Regions from separate parts of the Shewanella seohaensis genome, predicted to be linked through region 1. Evidence: predicted binding sites of a transcription regulator. Region 1 holds the regulator's gene; each other region holds the start of a gene.
The links. Region 1 encodes LexA, which represses DNA repair genes until DNA is damaged. Its sites were predicted from a motif close to TACTGTATNNNNATACAGTA; they were not measured.
Positions count from the first base shown of each region.

Region 2: dinB (DNA polymerase IV) is a predicted target of LexA. The motif match lies at 1,331-1,350, and genes of this name have one in related genera.
Region 3: recA (recombinase RecA) is a predicted target of LexA. The motif match lies at 1,942-1,961, and genes of this name have one in related genera.

Region 1 covers NZ_JAKILE010000007.1:95,585-98,872, reverse strand. Annotated here, with positions in the region: gene coxB (cytochrome c oxidase subunit II) at 1-670, opposite strand, end outside; gene L2713_RS09970 (cell division inhibitor SulA) at 1,077-1,589, opposite strand; gene lexA (transcriptional repressor LexA) at 1,586-2,206, opposite strand; gene plsB (glycerol-3-phosphate 1-O-acyltransferase PlsB) at 2,368-3,288, shown strand, end outside.
Region 2 covers NZ_JAKILE010000001.1:134,830-138,117, forward strand. Annotated here, with positions in the region: gene L2713_RS00615 (aminoacyl-histidine dipeptidase) at 1-42, shown strand, start outside; gene dinB (DNA polymerase IV) at 227-1,306, opposite strand; gene L2713_RS00625 (methyl-accepting chemotaxis protein) at 1,457-3,288, opposite strand, start outside.
Region 3 covers NZ_JAKILE010000004.1:271,789-275,076, reverse strand. Annotated here, with positions in the region: gene mutS (DNA mismatch repair protein MutS) at 1-1,687, opposite strand, end outside; gene recA (recombinase RecA) at 2,070-3,143, shown strand; gene L2713_RS06745 (regulatory protein RecX) at 3,161-3,288, shown strand, end outside.

The sequences.
Region 1 (3,288 bases):
CGGCACATTGGCCACGGTAAATGCCGGGTTTGTCGATACGGGTCCATGCCTCGTTAATAAAACCTGGATTAGCGTCTTTTTTAACCGCAAAGGCGGGCATCCACCATGAGTGAATGACATCCTCTGAGGTCATCAAGAAGCGGATTTTACGATTGATGGGTAATACTAGGGGTTTATCTACCTCGAGTAAGTAGTGCTCACCCTTGGCTTCACTACCTTCGATTTGAGGTCTTGGTGTTGCTAGAATGCTGTAAAAATCAATATCTTGATCGAAGTAGCTATAATGCCATTTCCATTGAGAACCTGTTACTTTTACCGTGAGATCGGCATTGCTGGGATCTTCCATGGCAATCAGAGTTTTCGTGGCGGGAATCGCCATTAAGATCAGAATGACAAAAGGAATAATCGTCCACGCGATTTCGACTTTTGTGCTCTCATGGAAGTGAGACGCGACCGCGCCCTTGGATTTTCTGTGGTTGATCATGGCATAAATCATAACGCCAAAAACCACTAGGCCTATTGCGCAGCAGATATACAGAATCGTCATGTGTAAGTGATAAACCTTGCCACTGATTTCTGTTACGCCGGGGGTCATGTTGAACCGCATGTCCGCTGCGGCCAACGGTGGGGCGAATAGCACCACGAGTAAACAATACAACCATTGCTTCACAAGACTTCTCCTCTGCCAATTGCGAATAGCAACTACAAAGAAGAGCAACACAGTAAGTCTCAACTCTATGCAAACTCTTCAGTTCCCAAAAAAGCTTCTCTGACTTCAACGTGCGTTGGCGGCTTACTTTTGATTAAGTATTGTTACTGCTGGTATTAGCCACACTGGCACATACTGCTGAATAAACCCATTATTCTCGATTTTTGTGGGCAAGAGATATTCGATAAATCGTCGATATTTTTTGCCTAAACGGGCGATATATTATGCTCGCCTGAATCAAACATACTTGCTGTTTAAAAATTGATCAAGATCACTTCTTTTTCTAATTGTCTGAAAAATTGCCAAAAAAAAGCCCCACATTCACAGGTGAGGCGGCTTTCAAGGCTAAATACGCAGTGCAAAAATTTTAATGAACAGAGCTAAAAAAACTACCTTGGGCAAAGTGAGCTGGTTGCTTGAGTGTCGCGTCTGTAGGTGAGTGATTTACGACACCTTCGAGCACGATTCCCATGGCGCGGGCGCTCTTGGCCACAATTTGCAAACGACGATTGTCGCGGGCATCGAGTGAGTGGATCCAAGTAATTACTGCGCTGGAAGTGCCACTGGTTAACGCTTTTTCCATGGCCCAAAGTGTTTCGACTTCATCTTTCGCATGGACTAAGAGTACACGATCCATACGCACGCCAGCGTTGGCCAGTAACTGCTTGTAGCCGATACTGGGTGGATTGATGAGCACGACCCAGCGGCCTTGTTGGCTCAGTTGTGCCAATTGCTTACTAAGCTGCATTAGCTCTTGGCGCCCTTGGCTCTCGGTGGGCATAGTAATGATAGGCGTATGCTGCCAGTCTGTATCGGTTTCGCGTACCGCATCAAGCCATAAACCGGGGTGACGCGGGGCATTACCTAGTAGTTTGTTCATAGCCAATCTCCATTGCGGATCACCCCTACGGCGAGCCCTTCAATTGTTAGACTTTGGAAACTTAAATCGACTTTAATCGGGGAGTAATCTTCATTTTCAGCATGTAGATAAACAAGATTCCCTTTCTTTTCAAAGCGTTTAACTGTTACATCATCATCAACGCGAGCAACAACTACTTGGCCATTGCGCGCTTGCTGTACTTTATGAACGGCGAGCAGATCTCCCTCGAGGATACCGATGTTCTTCATACTGTCGCCTCTGACGCGCAGCAAGAAATCGGCGGCTGGGTGGAACATGCTGGGGTCGACTTGGTAATACTGTTCGACATGCTCTTGGGCGAGGATAGGTTCGCCCGCAGCCACTTGACCAATCAGTGGTAAGCCAGATTCGCTGTTATCTTCTTCCTCAACTGGGAGGCGGATCCCGCGGGAAGTGCCAGGCATGATCTCGATGCAGCCTTTTTTTGCCAATGCCTTAAGGTGTTCCTCGGCGGCATTTGCACTTTTAAAACCCAAACGGGTGGCGATTTCGGCCCGGGTGGGTGGCATGCCAGTCTCGGCAATATTACGTTTAATCAGCTCTAAAATTTCGGCTTGGCGTGGCGTCAACGGTCTCATGTTCTTTCCTGTTTTTCTATACAGTTACTGTTAGTATATACAGTATTATTCGTAGTGCAAGTATTAACCACTTTTTAACGCGATTGGAGAGTATTAGCGAATATTCCCTAGAATCTGGTATTCTATGGGGCTAATGAACGTACTTACATTGCATAAGAATAATGCCTAAACAAGACTCTCTTTGGTTGAAATCATTACGCTGGATCCAAAAACACTTAGTGCACACTATTGTTGTGCCGCAGGATCCTTTTGCCGATCTGAATCTGGACGCGTCCAGACCGCTTGCTTATGTAATGAAAACAGAATCCCTGAGTGATATTGCTGCGTTAAGCGAGATCACCACTAAGCTGGGTTTGCCAAGCCCCTACGAGCCGCTTGTGGTAAATGGCGTTGTCGCGCCCCGCGTCGTTTGCCTCGAAGGCCGTAAGCCTTTGTTTGGCGAGCGTGCCAGTAATGAGCCATTCCTAGAATGTTTTATGCGCCTGTTGGCCGTCCATAAGGAAAAGCCAGAGTTAGATATTCAGCTGGTGCCTGTGAGTCTGTATTGGGGCCGTACTCCGGGTAAAGAAGACGACACCATGAAGGCGGCTGTGCTTGAGCGCGAGAATCCAACTTGGTTACGTAAGTGCTTGATGATCCTCTTTTTGGGCCGTCACAACTTTGTGCAGTTTTCGAATGCGGTATCGCTGCGTTACATGGCCGACGAACACGGCACCGATATGGGGATTGCCCATAAACTGGCGCGGGTGGCCAGAGTGCATTTCCGCCGCCAACGTAAAGTGATGACAGGGCCTGTGCTGCCGAATCGTCAGGCAATGTTCCACTCCCTGCTGAAATCCGAATCCTTACGCAAGGCGATTCAGGAAGAGGCGGCGAGTAAGAAGATTTCTGAAACCCAAGCCCGTGAAACTGCAATTGAATATCTTGATGAAATTGCAGCGAATTATTCCGACAGCCTAGTGCGTATTGCCGAGCGTTTCTTAACTTGGTTATGGAACAAGCTCTACAGCGGTATCAATATCAAAGGTGCCGAGCAAATCCGTCAACTGCACCATGATGGTCACGAAATTGTTTATGTACCT
Region 2 (3,288 bases), on a different contig from region 1:
CTCCTTGCTGTGCTAGAACGCATTCCCGCTAAAGGTGAATAATCACTCCAGCTGAATAGTCGCTAAGCAGACTTAAATAACAAAGGCCGTAGAGGGGTTACCAATGCGGCCTTATTGTTGCTTCTATTTGCGCACTGCATAAGGCTGATTATCGCGTTAACTTACATAACTTAGCTAAGCTAGGTTAGATTGGCGCGGAGCCTGAGCCGCCCAGATGAGATAAACACTAAAACACAAAATCCAACTGCTTAGTTTCGCGGGCCATGAGCGGCGAAAGCGTGTCTTTACTCTCGGCGAGCCCAACAGAAACCCCGAGTAACCGAATTCCACGGCCCTCTTGCCTAGCCATTGCTTGGCTCAGTAGCTCATAAAACATCACCACGGAGACCTCGTCACTACGATGCTCGATGGTGGTCTGTTTAAAATCATTAAATTTAAGTTTGACCACCTGCTTATGGATTTGCCTTCCCTTAGCGCTTCGCCCTAAACGGCTGGACAACTCTTGGATTAATCCCGGCATCACCTGCTGGCACTGCTCCAGCGTGTAAATATCCTGAGCGAGAGTGGTCTCAACGCCCACGGATTTGCGCTCGCGGCTCACAGAAATCCCGCGCTCATCGATGCCATGGGCCCGCTCGACTAACACGGCGCCAAACTTACCAAAACGGGCAATCAACTCTTGCTTAGGATAAGCCTGCACATCGGCGCAGGTATTTAAGCCTAGCGAAGACAGTTTTTCAGCGGTCACTTTACCGACTCCGGGTATTTTCCGCAGGGATAAGCTTTTAACGAACTCGGGGACCTCATCGGGTGGGATAACACATTGCCCATTGGGCTTATTTAAATCAGAGGCAACCTTGGCGAGAAATTTAATCGGTGCCACGCCCGCTGATGCCGTCAGCCCAGTTTCGGCCAAAATATCACGGCGAATCGCCTCGGCGATTAACGTGGCAGAGCCCTTAAACAGCTTACAATCGCTGACATCTAAATAAGCTTCATCGAGGGAAAGCGGTTCGATTAACTCAGTGTATCGGGAAAAGATGGCGCGAATTTGCTGTGAGACCTCTTTGTAGACCTGCATACGACCGGGAACGAGGATAAGATCGGGACACAATTTCAGTGCGTAACCCGTCGCCATAGCCGAACGCACACCAAATTTGCGCGCCTCATAATTACAAGTGCTGATGACGCCACGCTGCACCCGACTGCCGCCGACAGCCAGCGGTTTACCGCGGTATTCGGGAAAATCCCGCATTTCCACCGCAGCAAAATAGCAATCCATATCGATATGAATGATTTTTCGCACCTTGCATTCCTCCGACACCCAAAATACTGTATATAAAAACAGTAATCAAGTACCACTTATCAATTTGCCGCGGTGCTGTTTGCGCTTGGATTATAAGCGCTCAAAAAACAAAGGGAGCCCTAAGGCTCCCTTGATTTGCAACGTTTTGAATTAAATCTTAAATTGCCCAATGTTGCGGGTGAGTTCGTGAGTCGCTTGCTCAAATCCTTGCAAACTTTGGGATAAATCTTGGCTCGAGAGCAAAGACTGATCGGACAAACCACGTACGCTAACCACGTTTTGCGCTACTTCTTCAGCCACAACGGCCTGCTGACCAATCGCGACGGTGATCTCCACCGTTTGCTGCTGAATCGACACAATGGCACTGGCGATATCACTTAAGGCTTGCTCCACTTGCGTAGTCAAGTCTTGCCCGACTCTTGCCTGCTCAACCCCAGATTCCATCACCTGCTCGGCTTGTAGCGCACTCTGTTGCAGGGTTTGGATAATCCCTTGAATGTTGGCGGTAGAATCTTGGGTGCGAGACGCGAGAGTACGCACTTCATCGGCCACCACGGCAAAGCCTCGGCCCTGCTCACCCGCCCGCGCCGCCTCGATGGCCGCATTGAGCGCCAGCAAGTTGGTTTGGTCGGCAATGTTACGGATCACGCTTAACACTTCGCCAATTTGCTCAGATCTGCTACGTAACTCCTTGATGACTTTGGCCGCTTCAATCACTTGAACCGATAATGCCTTCATACCTTCGGTCGCACGGGACACAATTTGAGTACCGTCATGGGCTTGGGTTTGTGCCTTTTCAGCAAAATCATTCGCCCGCTGGGCGCTAATCGCCATTTCTTGGCTCGTCTGTGCCATTTGGGTGGCGGCCGTGGCCACTGAGTCGATTTGTTGTTTCTGCGATGACACCGAAGATACCGCTAAATCACACACTTGGCGCGCATCCATCACCCCTGTGCCCACCTCTTGGGTTAAGTTGCGAGTGTGCAGTAACATCTGCTGCACCTTTTCGGCAAAGCGGTTGAAGGCATCACCCAGCTTGCCTAACTCATCCTCGCGCTCCATTAAAATGCGTTGGGATAAATCGCTATCACCTTCGGCAATGTCTTCCATCGCATCGAGCAATTTGCCGAGCTGGCGTCTAAAGGGCAATAACATCAACCATACTGTGATGCCGACCAACAGCATAATCCCTAAGGCAACAAAACAGGCATTCCAAAAGGCTTCGGTCACTGGCGCTTCAATCACCTCATGGGGCAACATAAAGGCTAAGTGCCATTTTTGCTTAGGATAATCACCGCCCACGGACACAAAGGTTACCCGCTGCGGCACACCGTTAAAGGTGACTTCGGCAAAGCCCTGCGCTTCGCGCTGCATTTGCTGTCTTAAGGCGGTAAAACCTGAGGTGTCCTTAAACTGGCTATCGATTTGATTCGCAAGTGAGCCCGGCGGGAATTTATCTGAGAATCCAGGGAAATAAACCAGCTTACCTTCATCTGTCATCAGGAAGGCTTGGCCATAGTTGCGGTATTTGATTGGCGCTAACAGGGTTTTACCAATGGTATCAATGAGAATATCCATACCACCAATCCCGATGAGTTCACCATTGGCACCATAGACTGGGGTTTTAACCGTGGCTGAAATAGATCCATCGTTGGCATCGACCGCAGGATCGCCCACAAACAAGCTGCGCTGATCGATAGCCTCCTGCCACCAAGGACGCTTGTTAGTGTAGTAGTTTGGATCGCCATCGAAACGGCCATTAAGGTCGAAATACTCGAAGGTATTCGCCGAGCCAAAGAACACTGACTTCACATCGCTATCACGGTCGGAGAACGAGCGGAAATAGCGAATAATATCTTGGTACTGTTGATCGTTGGCTAAGTTACTGCCACGGGCATGATATTGGCTAAACCAATGGATAAGCCCAGGCTCGGCAAAAACCGAGTGGATCACTTGTCCCTTGGCAACAAAGTAACCACCAA
Region 3 (3,288 bases), on a different contig from region 1:
CAAAGTTACTCAACACATCGAGTTCGGCTGCCGCTCTGGCGAAGGCTTGTAGTTCAAGCAACTTGGGGAGGATTAAATCAAACAATTCGTCCCAAAGTTGTTTTTCAAGGGCGAGCGCCTTACCTTGGCTCGACAGCACTTTTTCTTCGTATTCCTTAAGTTCGGGCGTGATGTAACGCTCCATATTCTTAAGGGTTTGACGGCGCTGATAATTTAACGGCACTTGCTGCGATTGCAGGCGACTAACTTCGATGTAGTAGCCATGCACTCGGTTGTAGCCAACCTTCAGCGTGGCAATACCAGTGCGCTCTTTTTCCCGCGCTTCGAGCTGAACTAGATAATCAGTGGCTCCTTCACTTAAGCCTCGCCATTCATCTAACTCGGCATTGTAGCCTTCACGGATCACGCCGCCATCACGGATAAGCATGGGCGGGTTATCGACAATGGCGCGCTCAAGCAGTTGTTGCTCTTCGGGAAACTCACCTAAGAGTTGGCCTAGTTTCACCGTATGGGGCGCACTTAACTGCGCGAGTGATTGCTGCAACTGAGGCAAGAGGTTTAATGCTTGGCGTAGGCGGGCAAAATCCCTTGGACGAGCGGTACGCAGCGCCAGCCTTGCCATGATACGTTCGATATCGCCTAGGGCTTTAAGCTGCTCATGCAATGACTCATGGGCCGTGGTCTCGAGTAATTCATTTACGGCCGTTTGGCGAGCAAAAATCTGGGCATGGTCTCTTAGCGGCTGATGGATCCAGCGTTGCAACATCCGGCTGCCCATGGCTGTGGCGGTATTGTCGAGCACGGCTGCTAGGGTGTTATCTCGACCACCACTCAAATTTTGTGTCAGTTCGAGGTTACGGCGCGTTGCCGCATCCAAGACAATCGTATCGGTTTGATTGAAACGGGTAATGGCATTGATATGCGGCAGGGTGGTGCGCTGGGTGTCTTTCACATATTGCATCAAGCAGCCAGCCGCTTGTAGTGAAAGCCTTGCATCGGTAATCCCAAAGCCGTGCAAATCCTTAGTGCCGAATTGTGCCAGCAGCAGTTTAATGCTGGTATCGTAATCAAACTCCCACTCGGGGCGGCGACGCTTGCCTTTAAAATGATGCAATAGCTCCATCGCGCCAAAATCTTCGCTATAGAGAATTTCGACTGGATTGGTACGTTGCAGTTCGGCTTCGAGGGACTCTTTTGTCTCTAATTCAGCAATCACGAAACGGCCGGAAGACACATCCAGGGTCGCGTAGCCAAAACCGACTTTACCTTGATAAACCGCGGCTAACAGATTGTCTTGTCTCTCCTGCAATAACGCTTCGTCGGTCAAAGTACCTGGGGTGACGATGCGCACCACTTTTCGCTCAACCGGGCCTTTTGAGGTAGCAGGGTCGCCAATCTGCTCACAGATCGCGACCGATTGGCCAATTTGAACCAATTTGGCCAGATACCCTTCAACTGCATGGTAAGGAATACCCGCCATAGGGATAGGATCTCCACCACTTTTGCCGCGGGCCGTAAGAGAAATGCCCAATAATTCAGAGGCGCGTTTTGCGTCATCATAGAAGAGTTCATAGAAGTCACCCATACGATAAAACAGCAGCATGTCGTGATGCGCTGCTTTCATGGTCAAATATTGACGCATCATAGGGGTATGTTTTTCTAAATCATCGGTATCTATAGGATTCATTAAATCGTTTTCGTCCGTTATGCCGGCCCAAAGCGGGGAAAAAAGTCGTACAGTAATGGGATAAAAAATCAGTGGATATGCACTATTACTGTCTAAAATAAATTGACGCCAATCTTAGCAATAATTTTCTGAAAATTGACCCTTAAACCATGCATATTCACTGATATCCTGACAAATCTGCAGCACGAGTCGGTAAAAGCTTGTCTCAACGGGAAAATTTTCTGACTTAAAAATAAATCATTCACAGGTCTTGATACTGTATGATTGTACAGTATACTAGTCAGCAGATTATGACAAAGAGCCTCGCTTTTTGTATTACCCGCTTTATTAAATTGAATATCACTTTTGACAGTACTGATACTGTCTAGATGAGGGAACAGGAATGAAGGTCGATCCAAACAAAGAGAAAGCACTTGCTGCGGTATTGAGCCAAATTGAAAAGCAATTTGGTAAAGGCTCCATCATGAAGCTGGGCGAAGACCGCTCTATGGATGTTGAGACTATTTCTACTGGTTCACTTTCCCTTGACGTCGCCTTAGGTGCTGGCGGTTTACCAATGGGACGTATCGTTGAGATTTATGGTCCAGAATCATCAGGTAAAACGACGCTGACATTAGAAGTGATTGCTGCCGCTCAGCGCGAAGGTAAAACCTGTGCCTTTATCGACGCCGAGCACGCGCTAGACCCTATCTATGCTAAAAAGTTAGGCGTTGATATCGATAACTTACTGTGTTCACAACCCGATACGGGTGAACAAGCCCTTGAGATCTGTGATGCGTTAACCCGTTCTGGCGCGGTAGATGTGATCATCGTTGACTCGGTTGCGGCATTAACACCCAAAGCGGAAATTGAAGGTGAAATTGGTGACTCACACATGGGCTTAGCTGCGCGTATGATGAGCCAAGCGATGCGTAAGCTAGCGGGTAACCTCAAGCAATCGAATACACTGTTAATCTTCATCAACCAAATTCGTATGAAGATTGGTGTGATGTTTGGTAACCCAGAAACCACAACGGGTGGTAACGCGCTGAAGTTCTACGCCTCTGTTCGTCTCGATATTCGCCGTACAGGTGCTATCAAAGAAGGCGATGAGGTGGTAGGTAACGAGACGCGCGTTAAAGTGGTTAAAAACAAAGTCGCTGCACCGTTTAAGCAAGCTGAGTTCCAAATTCTTTACGGTCAAGGTATCAACCGTACCGGTGAATTAGTCGATTTAGGTGTGGCTCATAAACTTATCGAAAAAGCCGGTGCATGGTACAGCTACAAGGGTGACAAGATTGGTCAGGGCCGTGCAAATGCTGGCAAATATTTGACTGAAAACCCAGCGATCGCAGCTGAAATTGATAAAACGCTACGTGAGCTATTATTGAGTAACCCTGCAGCCTTGTCATCATCAGCTTCTGATGATGAAAATAGCGAAGGTAATGTTGACTTCGAAACAGGCGAAGTATTCTGAGCCAGTCAGCCCGTCAAATCGCGGTCGCGCTGTTAGCGCGCCGCGACTATTCCCGCCAAGAAATCCGCTCCAAACTGCTCGAAAAAGGCTTTGAAATCGTTGATATCGATCCCGTGCTCGATGATTGTGAAGCATCGGGTTTTAT